Regions from separate parts of the Peribacillus sp. P4_D6 genome, predicted to be linked through region 3. Evidence: riboswitches for the same ligand, from Rfam matches in the RefSeq annotation. Region 3 holds a riboswitch; each other region holds the start of a gene.
The links. Region 3 has a riboswitch for S-adenosylmethionine ahead of AC1DVB_RS15095 (methionine ABC transporter ATP-binding protein). Riboswitches for the same ligand answer to the same signal wherever they lie in the genome.
Positions count from the first base shown of each region.

Region 1 (3,281 bases), on a different contig from region 3:
AACTGATGAACTTAATCAACTTTTACAGCAAGCTGGCGCTACAGTTGAAGTTCAGTGGGAAAATTACGGTCATCAGTTGACACGTTCAGAGGTTGATGCAGCAGGTTCATGGTTTCAAAAGAACTTTTTATAAGAATGAGGGGGAATGAAGATGATTTCTGTTAACCCTGAAAGTCTGACTGAACGGGATAATTATAAGTTTTTGACTGGAAGCATTATACCGAGACCTATAGCGCTGGTTACGACACAATCCGAAACCGGTACAATCAATATAGCGCCGTTCAGCTTTTTTAACATAGTCAGTTCAAATCCTCCGATGATTTCCATTTCTGTTCAACGGAAAGAAGGAGTTTCAAAGGATACAGCCCGAAATGCAATTCAAACAGGTGAGTTCGTTGTTCATATCACTGATGAAAATAATGTTGCTGATGCAAATCGAACGGCCAAGGAACTCCCATCTGAAGAAAGTGAATTGGGTCTTACTAATTTCACGCTGGCTGTTAGTGATAGGGTATCCGTACCAGGATTGGAAGAAGCGAAGGTGCGTTTTGAATGTACATTAGAGCAATCGATTCCATTGGCAGGTTCCAAGAATGAACCTGGTTGTGATTTACTGATAGGGAAAATAGTCTGCTATCATATAGAGCAAGATATTTACCATAATGGCCGTATTGACCCGAAAGGGCTAAAACCTGTAGCAAGATTAGCAGGTCATACTTATACAAAACTAGGGGAATTATTTGAAATAGAACGTCCTTAAGGAAAAAGAAAAAAATGGCGACATCTTTTAAGATGTTGCCATTTTTAAGACCAAAATGACCCCGGTTAGTTTTATTTGCCAATATAATACGCTTAGCGCCTGTTCCAAAAATAAGCAACCTTTTAATATTAATGCCGCAGACGCCATGATCGTTAGCATTTAAAAGGAAGTCTTTACATTCCGAAACAAAACTTGACAAATTTTTCATAGATTGATAAAGTTATAAAAAAATAATTTCTTATCCAGAGAGGTGGAGGGACTGGCCCTATGAAACCTCAGCAACAGGTCTACAAAGACACTGTGCTAATTCCAGGGGGTGAAACCTTGATAGATAAGACCGTACGTGTTTATTTGTCAGTAACGCACTCTTTTTTAGAGTGCGTTTTCGTTTTTTCTGGATGCAAGATTAAGGAGAGTAAGAATGGATAACAAAAGGAAGCATGATTTTCAAAGGCAAATGCAAGCACGGCATATAATAATGCTATCGCTTGGCGGGGTGATTGGAACTGGTTTATTCTTAAGTTCGGGTTATACGATTCAACAGGCTGGTCCGTTCGGAACCATCCTTTCGTATCTGATTGGTGCATTAGTGGTTTATCTAGTCATGCTATGTCTAGGTGAACTATCAGTGCATATGCCCGAGACTGGTGCGTTTCATAGTTACGCAGCCAAATACATCGGACCAGGGACAGGGTATACAGTAGCCTGGTTGTATTGGCTAACCTGGACTGTTGCACTAGGTTCGGAATTCACGGCTGCAGGATTGTTGATGCAGCGATGGTTTCCATTAATCAGTGTCTGGATATGGAGTGCTCTATTTGCCATTTTGGTCTTGGCATTAAATGCGTGGACCGTTAAGTTTTTCGCTGAATCCGAATTCTGGTTTGCGTCTATAAAGGTATTTGCTATTGTAATATTCATTATTCTGGGAGCTGCGGCAATGATAGGTTTCATTCCAATGATTAACGCACAATCAGCTCCGTTATTTTCCAATGTTACAAGTGCAGGTTTATTTCCAAATGGTGCTTTTGCCATTCTAATGACGATGCTCGCGGTGAATTTTGCATTTTCTGGAACTGAATTGATCGGAGTTGCAGCTGGAGAAACTGTGAATCCGGAAAAAACGATTCCAAAGGCAATCCGTATGACATTATGGAGATTGATTATCTTTTTTATAGGTACCATCGTTGTTTTATCCGCATTATTGCCTGTTTCGGATGCAAGCGTATTAGAGAGCCCCTTTGTTGCCGTTCTAGAACGAATTGGAGTGCCATATGCAGCGGATATTATGAACTTTGTTATATTAACTGCCATTTTGTCCGCTGCGAACTCAGGACTATATGCCTCATCCAGGATGCTTTGGTCACTTGCAGATAAGAAAACTATTTCACCAATATTTGCAAAATTGACAAAACGGGGTGTTCCCTTGAATGCAGTCCTTTTCAGTATGTTGGGCGGTGTTTTAGCACTTTTCTCGAGTATTATTGCGCCGGATACTGTATATATAGTGCTTGTATCCATTTCTGGACTAGCCGTGGTTATAGTTTGGATGAGTATTAGCGCGTCACAGTTTCTATTTCGCAGACGATATATAAACGAAGGAAACTCAGTTAATGATTTGGCTTATCATACACCATTATATCCATTCGTACCAATCGTTTCATTTATGCTATGTCTTGCTTCTTGCATAGGAATTGCATTTGATCCTACACAAAGAATAGCACTATATTGTGGCATTCCGTTTATTTTGTTTTGCTATGGAAGTTATTATCTGACACAAACCATAAAGAAAAGAGGAGTAGACCATGAAAAATAAAATTAACCCAATTGAAGCAATTTTACAAGGTCATTCAGTTATGATTTTGGACGGAGCTTTAGCTACAGAGCTTGAAAGTCATGGGTGTGATTTGGACGATCCCCTGTGGTCTGCACGTGTATTACTTGAAAATCCAGAAGTGATTTACCAGGTGCACTCTGACTACTTTCGAGCTGGTGCTGACTGTGCGATAACGGCAAGCTATCAAGCAACGGTTGAAGGTTTCGCCCTCCGCGGAATACAAGAAAAAGAGGCATTGGATCTAATCAGGAAAACGGTTTTACTAGCAAGAAAAGCAAGAGATGAATTTTGGAAGGAAGAATATCAAACGATTAGACCTAAGCCATTGGTTGCTRCATCAGTTGGACCTTATGGGGCTTATCTTGCAGATGGTTCAGAGTATGTTGGGAATTATGGTGTTTCAGATGAAGCTTTGGCGGCATTTCATCGCTCACGAATATCAGCTTTGGTTGAAGCAGGAGCTGACATTTTAGCATTTGAAACGATTCCTTCCCTGCAAGAAGCAAAAGTATTACATTCATTATTGAAAGATTATCCAGAAGTCTATGCTTGGCTGTCCTTTTCTTTGAAAAATGAAAAAGCGATTAGTGACGGCACATTGCTGGAGGAGTGTGCCAGATTGTTTGGGGACAGTGAGCAAATTGCCGCAATTGGCATCAACTGTGCGCCTGTATCAGTTATCAC
Region 1 is NZ_JBFUIQ010000085.1:5,445-8,725, forward strand. Features, by position in the region: gene AC1DVB_RS19510 (alpha/beta hydrolase) at 1-133, shown strand, start outside; gene AC1DVB_RS19515 (flavin reductase family protein) at 152-760, shown strand; SAM riboswitch class I at 996-1,098, shown strand; gene mmuP (S-methylmethionine permease) at 1,182-2,576, shown strand; gene mmuM (homocysteine S-methyltransferase) at 2,566-3,281, shown strand, end outside.
Region 1: it holds a riboswitch for S-adenosylmethionine, as region 3 does, so the genes downstream of both, mmuP (S-methylmethionine permease) here and AC1DVB_RS15095 (methionine ABC transporter ATP-binding protein) in region 3, are expected to answer to the same signal.

Region 2 (3,281 bases), on a different contig from region 3:
TTGTTAAACTCTGAAGTTCGTACATCTCCAGAGGAGCTTTCATCATTATTGAAAGATGATTTCTTTGAGTTCGGCAGTTCGGGTAACATATGGTCAAAAAGCGATTTTATTGGGCAAGAGGGAGCCGGAGCAGTGAACATGACCCTAAGTCAATTTGAGATGCATCCATTGTCTGATGATACCGTGTTAATTACATACCGGATTTTTGATGAAGATAAGCTGGAACATACCTTAAGAAGTTCAATCTGGAAATGTGCGAATGGAAGATGGCAGATGTTTTTTCATCAAGGCACAAAAACAAAAGGGCCCTTTTAAGACTTTTATTTATGAAAAAGAAAGTTTTCCCTGCTTGAAAACTATTTCACTAAAATGATAAGGATGGATGAAGTTGATCTTTCGTACCATTGATACGGACAAAGATAAAGATACTATCATTAAATTCCGGAAAGATTCCTTTATTGTAAGTTTTGGAACTGATGCGGGTTTTGGATATGAACATGCCTATCTGCAACGAATGGAAGAAAGGGTCCGCAAATTTCCGGATGGACAGGTGATCATTGAAAAGGACCAAGAACCGATTGGACAAATGGAACTTCAAATTCGGGAGTACGAAGGAACTGAAATTGGCTATGTGAATCTATTTTATCTTATTCCCGAATACCGCAGTAAAGGCCTTGGCAAGGAATTGGTCCGCTACGCAGAAAACTTTTTCAGGCAATTTAATGTATCCGAATATCACTTAAGGGTTTCTCCGGATAATCAAAGGGCGATTTCTTTATATACGAATTCAGGCATGGTGAAGATAAGGGAAGAAAATGAAAAATACCCTGTATGGAGAATGAGCAAATCATTATAAAAGTAGAAATATAAAATATATTGATATAATAAAAAAAGTATCGATTCACTATACTATGAAACTATTTATCGCGATGAAAAATATGGTTGACTTTAGCGAAATTAGAATATATAGTGAAGGACATAATTAAATATAACGTTAATTCTTATCAAGAGATGTGGAGGGACTTGGCCCTATGATACCTCGGCAGCGGGTTTTTACTTTTGTAAAAATACTGTGCTAATTCCAACGGACGAAAGTTTGAAAGATAAGAAGGAGCTTTTCTTAGATAATTAATTTAAGAGTTTACTCTTTTTTATGTCTAAAAGAGGCCTCTTCTGTCTGATGACGGAAGAGGCCTCTTTTGTTTATTCAAAATGTATATGGTTATTTGGAGAATGGGTGCATTACTCATGAGTTTCGCGCAATAATCGTGAGTTTGGTGTAATTACTCGTGAGTTTGGCGCAGTTACTCGTGAGTTTCACGTAATTACTCGTGAATTTGGTGCATTTACTCGTGAATTTTGCAGTTTTACTCGTGAATTTCGAAAATGTAACCCTATCATTATGAAACGTTGCAAAGCTCTTCTCTCTGGATAAGGAATTCGTACAAATAAACAGCATGGGGGGAGATTGGATGATTGAGTTTCAGGATGTTAAGAAGGTTTATCAAACAAAGAAACAGACTGTCGAGGCTTTGAAGGGCATTGATTTGACAGTGGAAAAGGGGGATATATTCGGGGTAGTCGGTTATAGCGGGGCCGGAAAGAGTACGTTGATCAGGTTGGTCAATTTGCTTGAACATCCTTCAGATGGTTCGGTGATTGTTGGGGGCAAGGATTTAACCAAATTAAGCCCGAAGGAATTACGGGCAGAAAAGAAAAAAATCGGGATGATCTTTCAGCATTTCAACTTACTAAACTCAAAGACTGTTTTTGATAATATTGCCATGCCGCTGGTATTATCGGGAACTCCGGCTAAGGAAATCAAAAACCGGGTAGGCGAGCTATTGGAGTTCGTTGGCTTATCGAGCAAAGCAAAGAGTTATCCGGAACAATTATCCGGCGGGCAAAAGCAGCGGATCGGCATTGCGAGGGCATTGGCTACGAATCCATCGATCTTATTGTGTGATGAAGCTACGTCGGCATTGGATCCACAAACAACGAGTGCAGTTCTGCAGCTCTTAAAAAAAATTAATAAAGAATACAATATCACCATCCTGCTAATCACTCATGAGATGTCTGTCATTCGGGAAATTTGCAATAAGGTAGCGGTCATGGAGGGCGGCTGCGTCGTTGAACAAGGTTCGGTTTTCGAAGTTTTTGCCAAGCCGCAAACGGATATTGCAAAAAACTTCGTGAGAACGGTCATACATGACGAAATTCCACAAAGTTTCTTAAAAAGCATAGGGTCCCATATCCCGATTATTTGGAAAATTAATTTTATTGGAACTACTTCGGGTACTCCTTTACTTTCAACCATCTCGAAGAAATATGATGTTCATTTAAGTGTCTTATCAGCCAATATTTCTGAAATCCAGGAAACGCCTTTCGGGAATTTGATCATCGAAGTGACAGGGAGCAAAAATGAGGTCGACAAGGCTTATCAATATATTAAAGATGAGGGGATTCTCGTCCAGGAGGTGCAAGTATAAATGGGTAATACGCTTTGGGGTATGGAAATAACGGCAGAGCAGCTGTCGACAGCTTTCGGTGACACACTTTATATGGTAGCCATCTCATTGATATTTTCCGGATTGATTGGGCTTCCGCTCGGTATCCTGCTTGTCATTACAAGAAAGGGTCACATCCTGGAGAATAAATGGATTTTTAATGTATTGAATCCGATCATCAATATCCTGCGGTCCGTTCCTTTCATCATCTTGCTTGTAGCACTCATTCCGTTTACAAGAATGATTGTCGGCAGTGCGATCGGAACGAATGCGGCCATTGTTCCGCTAATCTTTTACGCGGCTCCTTATATTGCCCGGCTTGTGGAAAACTCGCTGTTGGAAGTGGACAAAGGGATCATCGAGGCAGCTCAGGCGATGGGGGCGACAACATGGCAAATCATTTACCGCTTTTTGATTCCCGAGGGACTTAGTTCGTTAATCCTGACATTTACAACAGCGACAATCGGGCTTGTTGGATCTACGGCGATGGCAGGTGCTGTCGGTGCAGGCGGGGTCGGGGATTTAGCCTTGGCTTACGGTTACCAAAGGTTCGATACGATGACGATGATCGTCACAGTGGCGGCGCTCGTGATCATCGTTCAATTATTGCAATCCACCGGGAACTTTGTTTCAAGAAAAATAAGAAGAAGATAAAACGAACAGGAGGCAGGAAAAATGAAAAAAATCTTATTAACGATCATGGTATTGGCATTGGCCATCGTGGCTGCAGCATGCGGGAACGATGAGGGTGCATCAGGGAGTTCGGATGATGTG
Region 2 is NZ_JBFUIQ010000014.1:60,959-64,239, reverse strand. Features, by position in the region: gene AC1DVB_RS07430 (nuclear transport factor 2 family protein) at 1-315, shown strand, start outside; gene AC1DVB_RS07425 (GNAT family N-acetyltransferase) at 383-856, shown strand; SAM riboswitch class I at 999-1,110, shown strand; gene AC1DVB_RS07420 (methionine ABC transporter ATP-binding protein) at 1,473-2,489, shown strand; gene AC1DVB_RS07415 (methionine ABC transporter permease) at 2,511-3,161, shown strand; gene AC1DVB_RS07410 (MetQ/NlpA family ABC transporter substrate-binding protein) at 3,183-3,281, shown strand, end outside.
Region 2: it holds a riboswitch for S-adenosylmethionine, as region 3 does, so the genes downstream of both, AC1DVB_RS07420 (methionine ABC transporter ATP-binding protein) here and AC1DVB_RS15095 (methionine ABC transporter ATP-binding protein) in region 3, are expected to answer to the same signal.

Region 3 (3,281 bases):
ATAAGAATCTGCCAGGATGGAAAATTTCCTTTTATTTCAACAAGCAGGCAGTCAAAGCCTTGTATCATAAAGATGGATCCATCGAGTGGACAGCCAATCCGCCTTCCGAAACAGATGAAACCCAACTCAAAAGCATGATACATGATTTAATGATCTTCCATGTTTATGAATGAAACCCCTTTACATTCATGAAATCGCTAAACAGAATAAAAAAAACTCCTTTGCCTAAAACTAAAGAAAAGGCTAGGAGGGATTTCTTTTGGATAAAGAAAAAATGACATTTTTGAAGGATACCGAATATGATGGCAAGGACTCCGTTTACCTGGATATCGACCGTATCATCAATGAAGGAATGGCGGGCGGAAATGTGTATGAAGTCGCTAACCTTCAGAACATCGAAGAAGCACATGATTTTTATGATGAAACAGATCCCAATGTCAATAAATGAATAATGTGGGCTCTCTTATGGAGAGCTCTCTTTTATATCAGTCAGACCGTTAAGCGGATAGCAATCAAATAGTCCCATTCTCCCTCGCACTTAAAATATTTTCGTTTAATATCGATGTAATGATATGCTCTGAATCCCATTCATGCCCAGATATCTCGATAAGGGGATAGCGATTCGGCAAAACGACCTGCTGGATTTCATGAACGGTCAGCCCTTGAGAATGCAAGCGTAAAATTTCCCCTTGGAGGTTTTCCAGATAATCCAGTTTTTTTCGAAACATCTCCTTCCCATCAGGTACATGCCCAGCATGACAGCAAAACACTTCKCCGAAGTCATAATGAAGCAATCTTTTTATGGAATCGATGATCACCGGGACGGACTCTTCCCGTAAGACAAGCTTTGTTTTGGGGGTTACGAAAAGGTCTCCTGAAAAGAGCACGCCATTATTGTGATTCAAATACACCATATGGTCCTTTGCATGACCCGGGGTAAAAATCGGCTCCCACGTTTCGGTACGGGAATGAATGGCCTTCCCTAGCGGCTCAGCTTTAAAGGCGTCTCTCTTTCCCCAGAAAATTTTGCGATATTCAGGATATTCAGCATCCTTTGCACAAACCTCAACCGACATCGGGTGAATGAAAAGAGGGACCTTTTTATGTTCCTGTATCCAGGCAGCACCCCCCGTATGGTCTTCATGATAGTGAGTCAGGGCCACTGAGTCGAAGTCTGCGGATTCATAGAATGGAATAAGCTCTTCCAATAAAATCTGTGCGCCAGTATCTATCAATAGGCCATCCGTTAAAAAGACATACACACTCATCCCCGCCTTGTTCCCGCCAGGAGTCCCATGCACGCAAACCACATCATTTATCGTCTTGATCTCTATCATTCGGTTTCCTCCCCATCATTGTATAAATATAGTTTCATCTTCCTTTTTTTAACTTTACTATAATAACTGTAGTACCACTTTACCTTTTTGACAAGGAAATATTGGAATGAATAGCCTCGATGAAAATGCTGGATTATTGCATAATAGCCCATTTTCAATGAATCGTTTTAACGGACTGTACCAGATTTAATGACAAAAAAATAAAAGAAACGATTGACAATGCCGGATTTTACAAATAATATAGATTATATTATAAAACTTGAAATATTCTAAAATAATAATTTACTTATCAAGAGTGACGGAGGGATCAGGCCCTGTGATGTCCGGCAACCGCCCTTAGGGAACGGTGCCAATTCCTGCAGAATGATTGCATTCTGAAAGATAAGCCGAGATATGATTTCGCTGCCTCTTTCTGAATGATAGAGGCAGCTTTTTTAATGTTTAAGGGGGAAAGCTCATGATTGAAATCCGTTCAGTCCGAAAGGAATACGTCTCGAAGAAAAACCGAGTTATCGGAGTGGATAACGTAACTTTAACCATTCAAACTGGTGAAATATATGGAATTGTCGGCTACAGCGGAGCTGGAAAAAGCTCATTGCTCCGCTGCTTGAATTTGCTTGAACGTCCGACAGGTGGAAATATCATTATCGACGGCATTGAATTAACCTCTTTATCTAGCAAAGAGCTTCGTAAACAACGGCAAAAAATCGGAATGATATTCCAGCACTTTTCCCTGGTCAGTTCAAAAACCGTTTATGAAAATGTCGCTTTCGCCTTAAGGGCCGCGCATCGATCGAAGGACGCGACTAAGTTACGTGTATTGGAATTGTTGGAAATAGTAGGGCTCAGCGATAAGAAAGATGTCTATCCTGCACAGCTTAGCGGTGGACAGAAGCAACGGGTCGGCATAGCTCGCGCGTTAGCAAATGAACCCACTGTACTATTATGTGATGAAGCGACTTCAGCCCTTGATCCAACCACTACAAAAGCGATTTTACAGTTATTGAAAAAGATAAGCAGTGAGCTTGGTATCACCATCGTGTTGATTACACATGAAATGGAAGTGGTCAAAGAACTATGCCACCGAGTCGCCGTGATGCAGGATGGCCGGGTAATTGAAGAAGGACCCGTTTATGAAATATTTTCACAGCCCAAACAGGAGTTAACGAAGCAATTCATTGGCAGTGTACTGGATTTCGAACTCCCTTCGCACTTGATTGAAGAAAGTGAAGGTACGATTATTAAGATCCAATTCGAAGGGCAAACCGCCGGTGAATCGATTCTTTCGGATACTCTCCAATCCCATGCAGTAAAGGGAAATATTTTACACGGTAAAATTGAGTATATCCAGGATGTTCCTTTAGGCATTTTAATCATCGAGTTAATTGGCGATGCCGTCCAAATTCATTCGGCATTGGAATATATAAAAGATCGTTCCAGTTCTGTGGAGGTGTTAAAACATGTCACTGCTTAATCCCATCGTCAATATTTTACCTGATCTTAATAAAGCCTTTCTTGAAACGATTTATATGGTTGGCGTTTCTCTTGCAGTAGCCCTGCTGATCGGTTTACCGCTTGGAGTATTGCTATTTTCAACAACCAGGAATTTATTTTTTGAAAATGGCATCGTGAATCGATCTCTCGGTTTCGCAGTCAATATTGTCCGTTCAATCCCGTTCATCATTCTCTTGGTCGCCCTCCTTCCTTTAACGGACCTACTTACAGGATCGACGATAGGGCCAAGAGCAGCTTCTGTATCCCTGTCCGTATCCGCAATCCCTTTTTTTGCAAGGATTGTTGAAACGGCATTACGTGAAATAGACAGAGGAGTGATTGAAGCTGCAATTGCCGTAGGTGCCACTCCATGGATGATCATTAAGGATGTACTTCTTCCAGAGGCAAAACCGGGAATCATTCAAGGACTGACATTAACGACCATTTCGC
Region 3 is NZ_JBFUIQ010000046.1:23,613-26,893, reverse strand. Features, by position in the region: gene AC1DVB_RS15110 (YheE family protein) at 1-173, shown strand, start outside; gene AC1DVB_RS15105 (hypothetical protein) at 260-448, shown strand; gene AC1DVB_RS15100 (MBL fold metallo-hydrolase) at 513-1,337, opposite strand; SAM riboswitch class I at 1,621-1,725, shown strand; gene AC1DVB_RS15095 (methionine ABC transporter ATP-binding protein) at 1,795-2,811, shown strand; gene AC1DVB_RS15090 (methionine ABC transporter permease) at 2,798-3,281, shown strand, end outside.